One region of the Enterobacter sp. RHBSTW-00175 genome, then DNA from elsewhere that is predicted to be linked to it. Evidence: predicted binding sites of a transcription regulator. Region 1 holds the regulator's gene; each other region holds the start of a gene.
The links. The regulator PurR, encoded in region 1, represses purine synthesis genes. The targets are predictions, from matches to a motif close to CANGCAAACGTTTGCNTG.

Region 1 (6,478 bases):
GAAACAGCCGGATTTAACGCTAAAACCGATGCGCTGCTTGAAATTGCCGCCATCACGCTGAAGATGGATGAACAGGGCTGGATTTCACCGGACACCACGCTGCATTTCCATGTTGACCCGTTTGAGGGCGCCAACTTACAGCCAGAAGCGCTGGCCTTTAACGGCATTGATCCAAATAATCCGCTGCGTGGCGCCGTAAGCGAATACGATGCACTGCACGCCATTTTCAAAATGGTGCGCAAAGGCATGAAGGACAATGATTGCAGCCGCGCGATCATGGTGGCGCATAACGCCACCTTCGATCACAGCTTTATGATGGCGGCTGCCGAACGCGCTTCGCTCAAGCGCAACCCTTTCCACCCGTTTGTTACCTTCGACACCGCTGCACTGAGCGGCCTGGCGCTGGGGCAAACGGTATTATCCAAAGCCTGTATCACGGCAGGAATTGCGTTTGACGGGACTCAGGCACATTCCGCGTTATATGACACCGAACGCACGGCTGAACTGTTCTGTGAAATTGTGAACCGCTGGAAACGTCTTGGCGGCTGGCCGCTACCGATGGGCGATGAGGCAGATATTCAATCGTAGGTCGGGTAAGCGCAGCGCCACCCGACAAAAAAAAAGCGACCTCGACAGGTCGCTTTTTTATTTTCGCAGATAACTTACTCTGCGTCTGGTTCTTCAGTTTTGTACTTAGCAGCGGTTTCTTTGATCAGCTGTTGCAGTTCGCCACGCTGATACATTTCGATCAGGATGTCACAACCGCCAACCAGCTCGCCATCAACCCACAGCTGCGGGAAGGTCGGCCAGTTAGCGTATTTTGGCAGCTCAGCGCGAATGTCCGGGTTTTGCAGGATATCAACGTAAGCAAAGCGCTCACCACAGGCAGACAGCGCCTGAACTGCTTGTGCGGAGAAACCGCAGCTTGGCAGTTTCGGAGAACCTTTCATGTACAGGAGAATTGGGTTTTCAGCAATCTGGTGCTGGATTTTTTCAATAGTGGTGCTCATGTCTTGCTTCCTTTAACTTCTGTTACGGCATTCGTCTGACATTGTAGCGGTTCAGAGCGGCATCGGAAAATAACATTTTTTTCACGTCTATATATTTTAAACGTTACCGGCATAAGTTGCATTCCAAATGTAGCTTAACCCTACTGCAGATAAGGTTTTGCTTAAGGAGTAAGCAATAGTGCTACAGATTGATGTTTTTTTTTGCACTTGCTAACGAAACACAATTTTAGATTGAAAAATGCTATTAACTTCTCGGGTTTTTATAGATTAGAATCGACAGGTTTTGAAAATCACACGCAGGCATGATTGATGACCTGCATTTACCAGGGGACTGGCCAGTGGCGCGGATAAATAAAATCTCGATCACGCTCTGTGCTTTATTGTTTACAACACTCTCTTTCACGCCAGTGGCTAACGCCTCCCAGCAGGCGCGGCATTCTGCTGTACAAAAAACGCACCTGGCTAAAGTCACAGAACGTAAGAAAAAAACCACCAGTAAGAACGAAAAGAAAAAAACCACCACACAGACTAAACGTACTGCCTCCAGCAAAGCTAAAACCACTCACACCACTTCGCGCAAAGCCCAGCAAACTGCCGCTAATCTCGTTACCGAAAAATGCACTGCCCGCAAAGGTCACAAAGCGAAGTGCGTCAAAGTCACGAAAGTAGCGGAAGTCCATAAGGTACGCGTCCAGAAAGCGCAAAAAACCGCGATGAACAAGCTGATGGGACAAATTGGCAAGCCTTATCGCTGGGGCGGAACCTCACCCCGTACCGGTTTCGATTGCAGCGGTCTGGTGTACTACGCCTACAAAGATCTGGTGAAATTCCGTATTCCGCGTACTGCGAACGAAATGTATCACCTGCGCGATGCTTCACCGGTCGATCGTGGTGAACTGGAAAGCGGCGATCTGGTCTTCTTCCGCACTCAGGGTCGCGGCATGGCCGACCACGTGGGTGTTTACGTTGGCAACGGGAAATTCATCCAGTCGCCACGTAGCGGCCAGGACATTCAAATCACCTCTCTGAGCGAAGATTACTGGGTACGCCACTACGTTGGTGCACGCCGTGTGATGACCCCGAAAACCATCCGTTAATCCTTGCCCTGCCGCGTCTGCGGCGGGGTAAGTTCCTCTTTTGCATACCCTTTCAATTTGCTACTCTATCCCTGTTGTCTTTATGGTTATTGGCAACGTAAAAAATAATAAGGAGAGAAGCAATGTCGTTCGAATTACCTGCACTACCGTATGCAAAAGACGCCCTGGCTCCACACATTTCCGTGGAAACCCTGGAATATCACTACGGCAAACATCACCAGACGTATGTCACCAACCTGAACAACCTGATCAAAGGCACTGACTTTGAAGGCAAAACGCTGGAAGAGATCGTGCGTAGCTCAGAAGGTGGCGTGTTTAACAACGCCGCTCAGGTCTGGAACCACACGTTTTACTGGCACTGCCTGGCACCTAATGCAGGCGGAGAACCCACCAGTGAACTGGCCGCAGCCATCAATACCTCGTTCGGCAGCTTTGCTGATTTCAAAGCGAAATTCACTGACGCAGCAATTAAAAACTTTGGATCTGGCTGGACCTGGCTTGTGAAAGAAGCCGATGGCAAACTGGCTATCGTATCAACATCCAACGCGGGTACACCGCTGACCACCAGCGCAACCCCGCTGATGACCGTCGATGTGTGGGAACATGCTTACTACATCGATTACCGTAACGCACGCCCGAACTACCTGGAGCATTTCTGGGCGCTGGTTAACTGGGAATTTGTTGCGAAGAACCTCGCAGCGTAAGAGACACGCAGAAGGGTTCGCCCTTCTGCGTTATGATTATTCAGCCGCGCAGGCCGTTTCTGGCTGTTTACGACCCGACATCAGTACCAGCAGTAACCCCAGAGCCGCAATAATCGCCCCCATTACCGGCACAAAGCTGTACCCCAGGCCACCCGAAATCACCGCACCGCCGGCCGCAGCGCCCAGTGCATTACCCAGGTTAAACGCACCAATATTCACGGATGAAGAGAGTCCTGGCGCTTCATGCGCCACACGCATTACCCGCATCTGCAACGGCGGAACCACGGCAAAGGTCGCCGCACCCCATACCACCATCGCAATGGCTGCGCCAATTTCGTTACGCGCCAGCCACGGAATGGCCACCATGATGACAATCAGCAGCGTTAAGAAGCCTTTCAGCGTGCCACTCACGGAACGGTCTGCCAGCTTACCGCCCAGGTAGTTACCGATAGAGAACCCTACGCCAATCAGCACCAGCATCGCGGTAATAAAGACCGGCGTGGCATGAGTAATGTCGTGCAGCACGGGCGAAATATAGGTATAGAGCGTGAACATCGCCCCAGCCCCCAGCACGGTGGTCAGCAGTGCAGACAATACCTGAGGACGAACCAGCACGGACAGCTCTTTGCGTACATCAGGGCGTTCGCCTGCGCTGCCTTTTGGCAACGAGAAGAACAGTGCGACCATAGCAATCACGCCCAGTGCAGCGGTTGCCAGGAACGACATACGCCAGCCGATCGCTTCACCCAGCCACGTGGCCGCAGGTACACCGCCGATGTTGGCAATGGTCAGACCCATAAACATGGTTGCCACGGCGCTGGCCTGCTTATGTTTAGGTACAACGCTTGCTGCAACCACCGAGCCCAGTCCGAAGAAGGCACCGTGGTTAAGGCTGGTCAGGATACGTGACAACATCAGCGTGGTGTAATCCGGTGAAAGCGCGGAAAGCACATTCCCCAGGGTAAAAATAGCCATCAGGAAAATCAGCGCATTACGGCGCGCACGGTGTGAAAGCAGCAACGTCATTAACGGTGCCCCTACCATCACGCCAATCGCGTAGGCGCTAATCAGCATACCGGCCGCCGGGATAGAGACGTCTACACCCCGGGCGATAACAGGCAATAACCCCATCGGGGAAAATTCGGTGGTGCCAATCCCAAAAGCGCCAATCGCCAGGGCCAGCAGAGGATAATTGATTTTCATGAGTCAACTCCGGATGCCGTGTCGTACCGCGACACAGAACAAAGAAGCAAAAAGCATGACACCAATCACAAAAAATGAGAAGTTAACAATTTGGCAAAAGATTATTGCCGGAGAAGTAACAATCAGCGAGGAATGTGGAGGGAGAGAACTCTCCCCCCGCGTAAATCAGTGCAATACAGCCGTCAGACCAGCTGCAACAATCAGTGCCAGCACGATAACGGTGGTCGTCAGCGAAAACTTAAGATCGGTACTCATCAATTTTTCTCCTTTTAATCACCTTACGAAAAGTGAGCTTGCTCATTTTTACACAGTTTACGTCAAAAATCTTCTTGGATTTAAACTGATATCCACTTTTGCTCTTCCCCTTTTCATCAAGATAGGACAAAATTCCACGCTAAATTTATTAGCGTACCGGCCATTGACCCCCTCCTGACGTCCTGTGTCGTTTTCCCGGCGTGTCGCAATTCCAGATTGCGTGATAAGGGTGAGAGAAGGCAAACGTTTACCTTCAAGTTTTTCAGGAGCTTAGGATATGGTCTGGAGTGACATTTAATGGCAACAATTAAAGACGTGGCAAAACGCGCAAACGTTTCCACTACAACCGTATCACATGTAATTAACAAAACCCGTTTTGTAGCGGAAGAGACGCGTAATGCCGTCTGGGCGGCGATCAAAGAACTGCACTATTCGCCAAGCGCGGTCGCACGTAGCCTTAAAGTTAATCACACCAAATCCATTGGTTTGCTGGCCACCAGCAGCGAAGCTGCATATTTCGCAGAGATAATCGAGGCGGTCGAGAAAAACTGCTTCCAGAAAGGCTATACCCTGATCCTGGGTAACGCATGGAACAACCATGAGAAACAGCGCGCTTATCTGTCAATGATGGCGCAAAAACGCGTGGATGGCCTGCTGGTCATGTGTTCCGAATACCCGGATTCTGTGCTCTCCATGCTGGAAGAGTACCGTCACATCCCAATGGTGGTGATGGACTGGGGTGAAGCGCACGCCGATTTTACTGACTCAGTAATCGATAACGCCTTTGAAGGCGGTTACATGGCCGGTCGTTATCTGGTAGAACGGGGTCACCGCGAGATTGGCGTGATTCCAGGTCCACTGGAGCGCAACACCGGTGCAGGCCGCCTGGCCGGATTTATGAAAGCCATGGAAGAAGCACTGATCACCGTTCCAGAAAACTGGATTGTTCAGGGTGACTTTGAGCCTGAATCCGGTTACCGCGCAATGCAGCAAATAGTCTCCCAGCCGCATCGTCCGACTGCTGTCTTCTGCGGTGGCGATATTATGGCGATGGGTGCGCTTTGTGCTGCCGATGAGCTGGGTCTGCGCGTACCGCAGGATATTTCTGTGATCGGGTATGACAACGTGCGCAACGCGCGTTTCTTCACCCCGGCGCTGACCACTATTCATCAACCGAAAGATTCTCTGGGTGAAACAGCCTTCAACATGCTGATGGACAGGATCGTTAACAAACGTGAAGAGTCGCAGTCAATTGAAGTCCACCCGCGTCTTATCGAACGTCGCTCCGTGGCGGACGGTCCTTTCCGCGACTACCGCCGTTAATCGTGTACGGAGCCAGTTAATCTGGCTCCCGTAACCACTCCCTGTTCAGCGTTTCACTGTCCCCCAGGTAATCCAGCAGCCAGGCCATCGCGGGCGATACGTCACTTTGCTGCCAGGTCAGACAACAGGCCGCGTCCGGGAATGGGTTTTCAAGCTCAAGGGCAACCCACTCCCCGGCATCGATTCGTGGTCTGGCAAAATGGACCGGCACCATTGCCACACACAACCCGGCAGAAAGGCAGGTCGCGGAGGATTCCCAGTCGGGCGCAATCACCCGTCGCTGGTTATCCAGAAGCCAGGTCACACGCTTGGGTAACGAGCGTGACGTATCTTCCAGTACCAGCGATGGCCAGTTACGCAGGGTATCATCGCTTAACGGCCCTGCCATTGCCGCCAGCGGGTGATCGCTTGCCACCACGCATTTCCAGCTTAACATTCCCATATCGCGAAATGCGTAACGTCCCCCAACGGGTATGGCCTGTGTTGCGCCGATCGCCATCTCTGCCCTGCCATCTGCCAGCGCATCCCAGACACCGTTAAAGACTTCCTGCGATACCCGCAGCTCGACATCGGAGAAGTGGCGATAAAAATCGACAATCATCTGCCGGGTACGTTCGGGTTTTACGATGTTATCCACCGCAATAGAAAGATGACCTCGCCAGCCATTAGCAATCTGCTGACACTGTTCACGAGTGATCTGCATTTTTTTGATAACAGAACGCCCTTCTTTCAAAAACCACGCCCCGGCAGGCGTTAACTCCACGTCGCGATGGCGGCGTTCAAACAGCGGAACGGCCAGCCACTCCTCAAGCTGACGCACCGTGTAGCTAATGGCCGAGGGGACGCGGTGTAGTTCCTGCGCGGCTCCGCTGAAGCTGCCGTTACG
Region 2 (6,478 bases), 1.5 Mb from region 1:
GGGGCATCTGCACCGGATATTCTGGTTCAGAACGTGATTGCCCGCTTGCAGGAGCTGGGTGGTGGCGAAGCGATACCGCTGGAAGGACGCGAAGAGAACATCGTTTTCGAAGTCCCGAAAGAACTGCGTATCGATGCACGCGAAGTGGAATAATCCCTTTTCAGATAAAAGGCCAGCACCTCCTGTGCTGGCCTTTTTTTTTGCCAATCTTTTATCGTGATGACTTAATCATGTCTTTTACTGATATTTAAGTCGGTTTCACGTTAAATTCTAATTATCGGTGTTTTCAGTTGGCAGCCTTCACTCAGGCTGGTTAATCTGAAAACGGTTTACATCATTTTAACGTAAGAGAATAACTATGCATGATGCACAGATCCGTGTCGCTATTGCGGGCGCGGGTGGACGTATGGGTCGCCAGCTGATTCAGGCGGCACTACAGATGGATGGCGTGGCACTTGGCGCGGCGCTGGAGCGTGAAGGTTCATCGCTTCTGGGAACCGATGCCGGTGAGCTGGCAGGCGCAGGCAAGACGGGCGTTAGCGTACAGAGCAGCCTGGATGCCGTAAAAGATGACTTTGATGTGTTCATCGATTTCACGCGCCCGGAAGGGACGCTGAACCACCTGGCGTTTTGCCGCCAGCACGGTAAAGGCATGGTGATTGGTACCACCGGTTTTGATGATGCCGGTAAACAGGCCATCCAGGATGCGTCAAATGAGATTGCGATTGTCTTCGCCGCTAACTTCAGCGTGGGCGTAAACGTCATGCTGAAGCTGCTGGAGAAGGCCGCGAAAGTGATGGGTGACTACACCGACATTGAGATTGTCGAAGCTCACCACCGCTATAAAGTCGATGCGCCATCGGGCACGGCGCTGGCGATGGGCGAAGCGATTGCTCATGCACTGGATAAAGATTTGAAAGACTGCGCGGTGTATACCCGCGAAGGTCACACCGGCGAACGTGTTCCGGGCACGATTGGTTTTGCAACCGTCCGTGCAGGCGACATCGTCGGCGAACATACAGCGATGTTCGCCGATATTGGCGAACGTGTGGAGATTACGCATAAAGCCTCCAGCCGTATGACCTTTGCAAATGGTGCCGTGCGTTCTGCTTTGTGGTTAAAAGGCAAGGATAATGGTCTTTTTGATATGAGAGATGTGCTCGATCTTAACAATTTGTAAGATTTATTACCCATCGTGATGTGGTTATTGCAGTCGTAATGTATTGATTGCATAGGGCAATAATTTATTGCCCTTTTATTTTATCTATCTTTCATGTTTTTACTGTCAAAGCGCTTAAATATTGCAGTCTTCCTCTGGTTTTGTGTTGCGGTAATGTAAATTTTGACCATCCGGTCTACTTTTTATTGTGTCAGGACGCAGATTTCCATTAAACTTGCCGCGCAAGCGTTTTCCGATGTGATTTACTTGATCTTTTTGTCGCTTAAAGCACATTCCCGCCACCAGGCTTGCAAAAGAATAAACAAAATATCCGTTTTAAGTTGACTTTCACCCTCTGAATACCCAAAATGCCGCCGTTTGCCAAAAATCCGCTGGCAACACATTTGCATTGCTTCATGACGTGGTTATGAATTAATATGCAAATAAAGTGAGTGAATATTCTCTGGAGGGTGTTTTGATTAAGTCAGCGCTATTGGTTCTGGAAGACGGAACCCAGTTTATCGGTCGGGCCATAGGGGCAACGGGTTCGGCGGTTGGGGAAGTCGTTTTCAATACTTCAATGACCGGTTATCAAGAAATCCTCACTGATCCTTCCTATTCTCGCCAAATCGTTACTCTTACTTATCCTCATATCGGCAATGTCGGCACCAATGCTGCTGACGAAGAATCCTCTCAGGTACATGCGCAAGGCCTGGTCATTCGTGACCTGCCGCTGATTGCCAGCAACTTCCGCAATACTGAAGACCTCTCTTCTTACCTGAAACGCCATAACATCGTGGCGATTGCCGATATCGATACCCGTAAGTTAACGCGTCTGCTGCGCGAGAAGGGTGCACAGAACGGCTGCATCATCGCAGGTGATAACCTGGATGCGGTACTGGCGCTTGAAAAAGCGAAAGCCTTCCCGGGTCTGAACGGTATGGACCTGGCGAAAGAAGTGACGACAGCCGAAGCCTACAGCTGGACGCAGGGGAGCTGGATGCTGGAAGGCGACCTGCCGGAAGCGAAATCAGAAAGCGAGCTGCCGTTCCACGTTGTTGCATACGATTTCGGTGCCAAGCGCAATATCCTGCGCATGTTGGTTGACCGTGGCTGCCGCCTGACCGTGGTTCCGGCGAAAACCTCGGCTGAAGACGTGTTGAAGATGAACCCGGACGGCATCTTCCTCTCAAACGGCCCAGGTGATCCGGCGCCGTGCGATTACGCTATCGACGCGATTAAGTCCTTCCTGGAAACCGATATCCCGGTCTTCGGCATCTGCCTCGGCCATCAGCTGCTGGCACTGGCGAGCGGTGCGAACACCGTTAAGATGAAGTTCGGTCACCACGGTGGTAACCACCCGGTGAAAGATATCGACAACAACACCGTAATGATTACGGCGCAGAATCACGGCTTCGCGGTGGATGAGGCTTCCATGCCTGCCAGCCTTCGCGTAACGCACAAATCGCTGTTCGATGGCACCCTGCAAGGTATCCACCGTACCGATAAGCCTGCGTTTAGCTTCCAGGGTCACCCGGAAGCCAGCCCTGGCCCGCACGATGCTGCGCCGCTGTTCGATCACTTCATCGAACTTATTGAGCTTTACCGTAAGACCGCTAAATAATCAGGAGCCGAGAAGACAATGCCAAAACGTACAGACATAAAAAGCATCCTGATCCTTGGCGCTGGCCCGATCGTTATCGGCCAGGCCTGTGAATTCGACTACTCCGGTGCGCAGGCGTGTAAAGCGCTGCGTGAAGAGGGCTACCGCGTCATTCTGGTGAACTCTAACCCGGCAACCATCATGACCGACCCGGAAATGGCTGATGCAACTTACATCGAGCCGATTCACTGGGAAGTGGTTCGCAAAATCATCGAAAAAGAGCGCCCGGATGCGGTGCTGCCAACGATGGGCGGCCAGACTGCACTGAACTGTGCGCTGGAGCTTGAGCGTCAGGGCGTGCTGGCAGAGTTTGGTGTGACCATGATTGGTGCCACCGCCGATGCGATTGATAAAGCAGAAGACCGTCGTCGCTTCGACGTGGCGATGAAAAAAATCGGCCTCGACACCGCGCGTTCCGGTATTGCACACAATATGGAAGAAGCGCTGGCTGTTGCGGCCGACGTAGGTTATCCGTGCATCATCCGTCCTTCCTTCACCATGGGCGGCACCGGCGGCGGTATCGCTTACAACCGTGAAGAGTTCGAAGAGATTTGCGAACGTGGTCTGGACCTCTCCCCAACCAAAGAGCTGCTGATTGATGAATCGCTGATTGGCTGGAAAGAGTACGAGATGGAAGTGGTGCGTGATAAAAACGACAACTGCATCATCGTCTGCTCCATCGAAAACTTCGATGCGATGGGTATTCACACCGGTGACTCTATCACCGTAGCGCCAGCCCAGACGCTGACCGATAAAGAGTATCAAATCATGCGTAACGCCTCGATGGCGGTACTGCGTGAAATCGGCGTTGAAACCGGTGGTTCTAACGTTCAGTTCTCGGTGAACCCGAAAACCGGCCGCCTGATTGTTATCGAAATGAACCCGCGTGTATCCCGTTCCTCAGCGCTGGCTTCAAAAGCAACCGGCTTCCCGATTGCCAAAATCGCCGCGAAACTGGCGGTGGGTTACACCCTCGACGAGCTGATGAACGACATCACCGGCGGCCGCACCCCTGCGTCCTTCGAACCGTCTATCGACTACGTTGTGACGAAAATCCCTCGCTTCAACTTCGAGAAATTTGCTGGCGCAAACGACCGTCTGACAACTCAGATGAAATCCGTGGGCGAAGTGATGGCAATTGGCCGCACCCAGCAGGAATCCATGCAGAAAGCGCTGCGTGGCCTGGAAGTGGGCGCGACCGGTTTTGACCCGAAAGTGAGCCTGGATGACCCGGAAGCGCTGACCAAAATTCGCCGCGAGCTGAAAGATGCAGGCGCAGAGCGTATCTGGTACATCGCCGATGCCTTCCGTGCTGGTCTGTCCGTAGATGGCGTGTTCAACCTGACCAACATCGACCGCTGGTTCCTGGTGCAGATTGAAGAGCTGGTTCGTCTGGAAGAGCAAGTGGCGGAGCTGGGCATCACCGGCCTTGACGCTGATTTCCTGCGCGTGCTGAAGCGTAAAGGTTTTGCCGATGCGCGTCTGGCAAAACTGGCGGGCGTACGCGAAGCGGAAATCCGCAAGCTGCGTGACCAGTACAACCTGCACCCGGTTTACAAACGTGTAGATACCTGTGCAGCAGAGTTTGCGACCGACACCGCGTACATGTACTCCACGTATGAAGATGAGTGCGAAGCGAACCCGTCTGTCGACCGCGACAAGATTATGGTACTGGGCGGCGGGCCAAACCGTATCGGCCAGGGCATCGAATTCGATTACTGCTGCGTACACGCCTCTCTGGCGCTGCGTGAAGACGGTTACGAAACCATCATGGTTAACTGTAACCCAGAAACCGTATCGACTGACTACGACACTTCTGACCGTCTGTACTTTGAGCCGGTAACGCTGGAAGACGTGCTGGAAATCGTACGTATCGAGAAGCCGAAAGGCGTCATCGTGCAGTACGGCGGCCAGACCCCGCTGAAACTGGCGCGTGCGCTGGAAGCAGCCGGTGTACCGGTTATCGGGACAAGCCCGGATGCGATTGACCGTGCCGAAGACCGTGAGCGTTTCCAGCAGGCGGTTGACCGTCTGAAGCTGAAACAACCGGCAAACGCCACCGTCACCGCGATTGAGATGGCCGTTGAGAAGGCAAAAGATATCGGTTATCCGCTGGTGGTGCGTCCTTCCTACGTACTCGGTGGCCGCGCAATGGAAATCGTCTACGACGAAGCCGACCTGCGTCGCTACTTCCAGACTGCGGTAAGCGTCTCTAACGATGCGCCAGTGCTGCTCGACCGCTTCCTGGACGATGCTGTAGAAGTGGACGTGGACGCCATCTGCGACGGCGAAATGGTGCTGATTGGCGGCATCATGGAGCACATCGAACAGGCGGGCGTGCACTCCGGTGACTCTGCATGTTCTCTGCCAGCGTATACGCTGAGCCAGGAAATTCAGGACGTGATGCGCCAGCAGGTGCAGAAACTGGCCTTCGAGTTGCAGGTTCGTGGTCTGATGAACGTCCAGTTCGCTGTAAAAAACAACGAAGTGTACCTGATTGAAGTGAACCCGCGTGCGGCACGTACCGTACCGTTCGTCTCCAAAGCGACCGGCGTTCCGCTGGCGAAAGTGGCGGCGCGCGTGATGGCAGGCCAGACGCTGGCTCAGCAGGGCGTGACCAAAGAAATCATCCCACCGTACTACTCGGTGAAAGAAGTGGTACTGCCGTTCAACAAATTCCCGGGCGTTGACCCACTGTTAGGGCCAGAAATGCGCTCTACCGGGGAAGTGATGGGCGTGGGCCGCACCTTCGCAGAAGCGTTCGCGAAAGCGCAACTGGGCAGTAGCTCCACCATGAGAAAATCAGGCCGTGCGCTGCTCTCTGTGCGCGAAGGTGATAAAGAGCGCGTGGTTGACCTGGCCGCCAAGCTGCTGAAACAGGGCTTCGAGCTGGATGCAACCCACGGCACGGCGATTGTGCTGGGTGAAGCGGGTATCAATCCACGTCTGGTGAACAAGGTGCATGAAGGTCGTCCGCACATTCAGGACCGTATCAAGAATGGCGAATACACCTACATCATCAACACCACGGCGGGCCGCCAGGCGATTGAAGACTCTAAGCTGATTCGCCGCAGCGCGCTGCAATACAAGGTGCACTACGACACCACCCTGAACGGCGGTTTCGCAACAGCTATGGCGCTGAACGCGGATGCGACCGAGAAGGTGATTTCGGTGCAGGAAATGCACGCGCAGATTAACAAGTAAGTAAAAATGCCCGGCGGCATTCCGCGGCCGGGCATTATCCCCACCTTCAGAACCTTCTGGTTTTCCATCCTCTTTCAGTCAGTTAGCCTAAAATGGTTAGGTCGATAACGAAATCCAACTGAATGCAGGGGAAAACACCATGCAAAATAAATTACTTATCACTTCTGTCTTTGCTGCCGCAGCGCTGTTCACCGTCGCGGGCTGTTCCTCTAATCAGGCATTAAAAACCACCGATGGCAAAACCATCGTCACTGACGGGAAACCGCAGGTCGATGAAGATACCGGTATGGTGTCTTACAAAAATGCTGAAACCGGTAAAACGGAGCAGATTAATCGTGACCAGGTGAAGTCGATGGATGAGCTGGATAACTGATTGATGACGCTGGCCCGTGAGGGCCAGCGTTGTGCTTTAGAGCAGGTCGTTATTGATTTTGACAACAATCTTGCGCAGC
Region 3 (6,478 bases), 1.1 Mb from region 1:
GTTTACTATGATGTGGTTGGCGCGAAAACCGATATCTGGGACTACGACATGATCGGCCAGGCACCAGGAAACGGTATTAACGGTGACTATGACGGTTCTTATCGTTCACGCAAGATGCTGAAATATAAGAAAACCGTAGGTGATGCTGATATCTATGCATCCTATCTGTTCGAAGATAATGAATACCTGCCAGGCAACGGCCTGCGTTACAAACGTAAAGGCGGCGGTTCACTGGGTCTGGATTATCACCTGACCAAAGAGCTGACCTGGGGTACGGCGTGGAACTACACCCGCGCGGATATGCGTAATCCGGAAAATGGCGACAGCGAAACGTACAATCAGAACATCCTGGGTACGGCGCTGAGCTGGAAACCTGACAACTGGACCTTCTCCGCTGGTGGCGGCTGGTACCAGAACTTCCTGACCACTAAAAAAGTGTCTACTGATAACTACTTTGCTGGTGATGCATGGGGTATCGAGTACTTCGCAGGTTACACATTCCCAATCAATCAGTATGCGGTTAAAACTATCCAGCCTTACTTCATGGGTGACCGTATTGAGTACGTGAATGGTCGTAACTACCAGCGCATCGACAACGGCGTGGGTATCAGCTTCCAGCTGGATTACGGTTTCCGTGTTGACTACGAACACGTGTTCACCTCCAGCACCGACGATCTGGGCGATATGAACCTGGTGCGTCTGCGTTACGACTTCTAAGTTTGAGTCATGGGGTGCGGTCTGATGCCCTCACCCTGGCCCTCTCCCACAGGGAGAGGGAATAAAAACCAAAAACGGCAACCTGGGTTGCCGTTTTGCTTTCACCTTGCCACCCGGCTTTTTTCAGCGATTAAGCCAGTCTGCTACCTCAGCGAACGTCCCGCGATACACAATCTTCTCTGCTTTTTTCTCCAGCTGATAGCCGTACATCGGGTCGTAATAATCATTCAGCAGCGGCGCAAGCCAGCTAAAGTGCGCTTCGGTGCTGCCGGAACGCTGCTGTTCCAGAAGTGCGCTATCTAATAACGCGGTAAATTCAGCAAAGCGCTGCAGCCCCAGGCGCCGGCGAATGGCGAACAGACCGTGGTGCAGATACTCGCTGTACTCCTTCCAGCCAGCCTCTTCCCCATATGCGGCAGAAAAATCGGCCCACATATGGTCGAAATACTCTTCGCGCAGGCGTTCAAGGCGAATGTCGAACGGGTCGTCCACTACCACAATTGAAGACTGCACCATGCGATCGCGCAGGCACTCCGGCAGGTGGTTGGAGCCAATCATGCGGCCTTCGTCTTCCAGCACCCAGCGTGCGGCATCTTTTTTTAACAGCTCAACCGCCAGCTGGTTTTCGAAACTCGCCTGCGAAAGCTGCGGCTGGAGCGTGCGGCCAAACGACGAACCACGATGATGCGCCAGCCCTTCCAGATCAACCCCCTGCGCGTGCTGCTTCACCAGCAGGGTTTTACCGCTGCCGGTACAGCCGCCAATCAGCACCATCGGTTTTTGCACCTGCTCGACGGTGGCCTGAATGGCTGTCTGACGCAGCATTTTATAGCCGCCCTTGACCAGCGGATAATCAACGCCGGCCTCTTTCAGCCAGGCCTGGGCGATATGCGAACGCTGCCCGCCACGCGCGCAGCAGAAATAGCCGTTGGGGTTTGCCAGACTTGCTTCGCGCCAGGCATGAATGCGCGCCTCGCGCGTGTCGCCCATCACCAGACTATGGCCGAGTGCCAGCGCGGCTTCAGGCCCCAGGCGTTTATAGCAGGTGCCGACGGCAGCGCGTTCGTCGTCGTTCATTAAGGGCAGGTTGATTGCGGCGGGCATCGCGCCCTGTGCGAATTCGATCGGCGCGCGAACGTCGATTAAAGGGGTATCAGACGCGAGGATCGCGCGATAGTCCGTTCCATCGTTCATGGTGATTCCAGAAGAGAACTAAGCAGTAATGATGGGCGGGAATTGTACGCCGGGGAAAGAGGAGGTCAACTCCCCGGCGGAGGGAGAACTATTTAAGCTTCGACTGTGCCCAGACAATACCGCTGGCGTACTCAGGCGGCAGCAGCGGAATAATGGCCTCAAGCGTCGCGCTCAGACGGCCTTCATCAGTGTCGTTCAGATTAAGGTGACCCACCTTACGTCCAGGACGCACTTCTTTGTCGTACCAGTGCAGATGCACCAGCGGCAGCTTAAGCCAGTCGTAGTTCAGATCGGTACCGATCAGGTTGATCATCACTGACGGGCTGTTCACCACCGGTTGCGGCAGTGGCAGGTCAGTAATGGCGCGCAGGTGCAGCTCAAACTGGCTGATGGATGCACCGTTTTGCGTCCAGTGTCCGCTATTGTGCACGCGCGGAGCCAGTTCGTTAATCAGCAGCCCGGCTGGGGTGACAAAGCACTCCATCGCCATCACGCCAACATAACCCAGCTCATGCATGATGGCCGAGAGCATATCTTCTGCCTGCGCCTGCTGTGCGGCATTTGCCTGCGGGAAGGCGACGCTGGTGCGCAGAATGCCATCCTGATGCAGGTTGTGCGTCAGCGGATAAAACACGGTGCTGCCATCGTGCGCACGGGCGCCGACCAGCGAGACTTCGCCGCTAAAGTTGATACCCTGCTCAACAATGCACTCACCGTAGCAATCGTCCGGCAGTTCGGCGGTTTCACTGGCACGTAAGCGCCACTGCCCGCGACCGTCGTAACCGCCCACGCGACGCTTCACAATCGCCAGTTCGCCGAGCATGGCAAACACGTCGTTCCATTCGCTTTTATCGGACAGCAATTGCCACGGCGCGGTCGGCAGACCAAGTTTGTCGAACAGCTGTTTTTGGGTCAGACGGTCGGCAATGATCGGGAACACGTCACGGTTAACAAAAGCGTTATGACGCGCCAGCTCACGGGTCAGGGCTGTTTCCGGCCAGCGTTCGATCTCAGCGGTGATTACGCTCTGATGAAAAGGCACGGCTTCCGGTTCGGCATCCAGCCCGACGGGCCAGACGGAAATCCCCAGCGGTTCACCGGCCTGGCGCAGCATGCGGCCTAACTGGCCGTTACCGAGTACGCAAACCTGCTTCATGCCGCACCCCGCGGGTCCGGGTTATCCAGCACCTCGTCAGTCTGGGCTTTACGCCAGTCAGCCAGACGCTGATGCAGGGCTTTATCGTGAGTCGCCAGAATCTGTGCGGCCAGCAGCGCGGCATTTGCCGCACCGGCTTTGCCAATCGCCAGCGTACCCACCGGAATACCGCGTGGCATCTGAACAATTGAGTAAAGGCTGTCAACGCCGCTTAATGCAGCGCTTTGTACCGGAACACCTAATACAGGAACCAGCGTTTTTGCGGCAATCATGCCTGGCAGATGTGCTGCGCCGCCCGCACCGGCAATGATCACCTCGTAACCGTTCTCTTCAGCGCTTTCGGCAAAGCTGAACAGTTTATCGGGGGTACGGTGTGCGGAAACCACTTCAACATGGTGCGGAACATTCAGGATTTCGAAGATTTCGGCGGTGAACTGCATGGTAGCCCAGTCGCTTTTGGACCCCATCACGATGGCGACACGCGCCGGATTATTGCGGGAAGACATGCGTCTTAAAACTCCTGTGGTGCGAAACACACTGCTTTCGAGGGCACAGAGAATAGCATGTAATACGGGCAAGGAAAACGGTTGCGCGGCTAAAACTTGAGCCGTTGTGGACACTCACACATAACAAAACAGACCGCATTTTGCGGTCTGTTTAGCGAAAATCTCTGGCGATTTTTACAGGAGATTTCCTGCTGTCAGGTTTTCTTTATCGAATGCATGGCTGACATCAATATGATTTTCCATGCTGGTGTCGATATTCGAACCTGCTTCTGGGGTGGAGAAGCGATGCTCCGCCGCCATCGCGCCAGTGGACAGGACAGCGGCCAGCAGCAGGGTGCTCACGATGCTGATTGTTTTCATTCTCTGTTCCTTGCTCATCGTATTGTCGCTGTCGCTTATCTGTTTACTGGCGGCACGGCAATCAGGGGTCTTATTTAGTCAGTTCTGCAGTCATGTGAACGCGGTTGTTGAACTGTGCGCTGGTGATTTTGTATGACGCACCCTGTTCAGCAGCCTGTGCGGCAATTTTGGCTTCTGCACGGTCAATGGTAGAGGCGGTAGCACTGACGCTCTGAGCGAAAGAACCGAAGGAGATAAGAGAAAGAGCGGCAACTGCAACGAAAGTTTTGATGGATTTCATGGTCGTATTCCTTAAGTGTTTTGTCTGTGGTAGGGCGTATTGCCCTGATGTGATAAATAATAGACCGACCATGGATTGATTAAAATCGAAACAATTTGCCGATATCATTCAAAAAAATTGAATGCGTTTGATCATTTAGTGCGGTGGGGTATCAGAAAGGAAATGCGATCAGTTCTACGCCTTCGGGCGTGACTTTTACCATTGAGCCTTCGCTGTGCCAGGCACCCAACACGACGCGATGAGCAGGTTCGCTGTTGGTGGTAAGCGAATGGACGTCCGGGCGATGGGTATGACCGTGGATCAGCCATTGCACGCGGTGTTTTTCCATCACATCGATAACCGCCTGTGGGTTAACGTCCATGATGGTCATTGATTTGCTGCTGTTGGCGGCTTTACTGCCTGCACGCATTTTCGCGGCGATGCGATTGCGGATAAACAGCGGCAGAGCCAGGAACAGCGTTTGGATCCACGGGGTGTGGACTTTGGCGCGAAACGCCTGGTAGCCGGTATCGTCGGTGCAGAGCGTATCGCCGTGCATGATTAACACCTTGCGGCCATACAGGTCGAGTACCTGTTCTTCCGGCAGTAAGATCATGCCGCTTTCACGGGCGTAACGTTTGCCGAGCAGGAAATCACGATTGCCGTGGATGAAGTAGCAGGGGACCCCGGAATCAACCAGCGCCTTAATGGCGGCGGCGATATCGTGGTGGAGCGGGTTGGGATCGTCGTCGCCAATCCAGGCTTCAAACAGGTCGCCCAGAATGTAAAGCGCATCGGCGTTTTTGGCTTCACCGCGTAAAAAACGCAGAAAACCGGCGGTGATCGCCGGTTCTTCTGTTTGCAGATGTAAATCTGCAATAAAGAGTGTCGCCACGAATTACTCGCTGACGGTCACGCTTGTAATCACAACGTCTTCTTTAGGAACGTCCTGGTGCATACCGCTGCGGCCAGTAGAAACGCCTTTGATCTTGTCAACAACGTCCATACCTTCAACCACTTCTGCGAATACGCAGTAGCCCCAACCTTGCAGGCTTTCGCCAGAGAAGTTCAGGAAGTCGTTGTCAGCCACGTTGATGAAGAACTGCGCGGTTGCTGAGTGTGGAGCCTGAGTACGGGCCATTGCCAGCGTACCACGAGTGTTTTTCAGACCGTTGTTTGCTTCGTTTTTAATAGCTTCTTTAGTTTCTTTCTGGTTCATACCAGGTTCGAAACCGCCGCCCTGGATCATAAAACCGTTGATCACACGGTGGAAGATGGTGTTGTTGTAGAAACCTTCGCGGCAGTAGTCCAGGAAGTTTTTAACTGTTTCAGGCGCTTTGTCATCAAAAGTCTTGATTACGATATCGCCATGATTAGTGTGGAAAGTAACCATTTTTGCATCCTGTTCCGTTATTGTGGTGCGTCAACCCATATTCGGGTCACATATAGGGGCTTGTTATAGCATAACCACAGGATGCGATCACCTTGCATTGTGTGCTGCTTCGGGTTTGAATTACGGGTAGAATACCCGGTTTTCGTCCACACACGTGTTTACATGGAATCTTCGATGTTAAAAATCTTTAATACAATGACGCGCCAAAAAGAGGAATTTAAACCTATCCATGCCGGGGAAGTCGGCATGTACGTGTGTGGTATTACGGTTTACGATCTCTGTCACATCGGCCATGGCCGCACCTTTGTTGCTTTTGACGTGGTTTCTCGTTACCTGCGTTTCCTGGGCTACAACCTGAAGTATGTGCGTAACATCACCGACATCGACGACAAAATCATTAAACGCGCTAATGAAAATGGCGAGAGCTTTGTCGCGCTGGTGGATCGCATGATCGTTGAAATGCATAAAGACTTTGATGCATTAAATATTCAGCGCCCGGACAGCGAGCCGCGTGCAACCCACCATATTCATGAAATTATCGACATCACTGAGAAGCTGATCGAACGTGGTCACGCCTATGTGGCGGATAACGGCGACGTGATGTTCTCTGTGCCGACCGATCCGGCTTACGGCAAATTGTCCCGTCAGGATCTGGATCAGTTGCAGGCCGGGGCGCGCGTTGACGTCGTTGACGTGAAGCGTAACCCGATGGACTTCGTTCTGTGGAAGATGTCCAAAGAGGGTGAACCAAGCTGGCCATCTCCTTGGGGTGAAGGCCGTCCGGGCTGGCACATCGAGTGTTCTGCGATGAACTGCAAACAGCTGGGCAACCATTTCGATATCCACGGCGGTGGTTCTGACCTGATGTTCCCGCACCACGAAAACGAAATTGC

Region 2: carA (glutamine-hydrolyzing carbamoyl-phosphate synthase small subunit) is a predicted target of PurR. The motif match lies at 1,399-1,416, and genes of this name have one in related genera.
Region 3: purE (5-(carboxyamino)imidazole ribonucleotide mutase) is a predicted target of PurR. The motif match lies at 3,644-3,661, and genes of this name have one in related genera.

The regions. Positions count from the first base shown of each region.
Region 1 covers NZ_CP055930.1:4,455,092-4,461,569, reverse strand. Annotated here, with positions in the region: gene rnt (ribonuclease T) at 1-588, shown strand, start outside; gene grxD (monothiol glutaredoxin 4) at 663-1,010, opposite strand; gene HV107_RS21580 (C40 family peptidase) at 1,349-2,107, shown strand; gene sodB (superoxide dismutase [Fe]) at 2,230-2,811, shown strand; gene HV107_RS21570 (MFS transporter) at 2,848-4,014, opposite strand; gene HV107_RS21565 (YnhF family membrane protein) at 4,180-4,269, opposite strand; gene purR (HTH-type transcriptional repressor PurR) at 4,567-5,592, shown strand; gene punR (DNA-binding transcriptional activator PunR) at 5,609-6,478, opposite strand, start outside.
Region 2 covers NZ_CP055930.1:2,926,468-2,932,945, forward strand. Annotated here, with positions in the region: gene ispH (4-hydroxy-3-methylbut-2-enyl diphosphate reductase) at 1-153, shown strand, start outside; gene dapB (4-hydroxy-tetrahydrodipicolinate reductase) at 359-1,180, shown strand; gene carA (glutamine-hydrolyzing carbamoyl-phosphate synthase small subunit) at 1,635-2,783, shown strand; gene carB (carbamoyl-phosphate synthase large subunit) at 2,802-6,026, shown strand; gene HV107_RS13940 (YgdI/YgdR family lipoprotein) at 6,166-6,399, shown strand; gene HV107_RS13945 (YhcH/YjgK/YiaL family protein) at 6,436-6,478, opposite strand, start outside.
Region 3 covers NZ_CP055930.1:3,346,847-3,353,324, forward strand. Annotated here, with positions in the region: gene HV107_RS15845 (porin) at 1-717, shown strand, start outside; gene mnmH (tRNA 2-selenouridine(34) synthase MnmH) at 841-1,911, opposite strand; gene purK (5-(carboxyamino)imidazole ribonucleotide synthase) at 2,000-3,067, opposite strand; gene purE (5-(carboxyamino)imidazole ribonucleotide mutase) at 3,064-3,573, opposite strand; gene HV107_RS15865 (hypothetical protein) at 3,748-3,933, opposite strand; gene HV107_RS15870 (YdgH/BhsA/McbA-like domain containing protein) at 4,004-4,213, opposite strand; gene lpxH (UDP-2,3-diacylglucosamine diphosphatase) at 4,365-5,087, opposite strand; gene ppiB (peptidylprolyl isomerase B) at 5,091-5,585, opposite strand; gene cysS (cysteine--tRNA ligase) at 5,760-6,478, shown strand, end outside.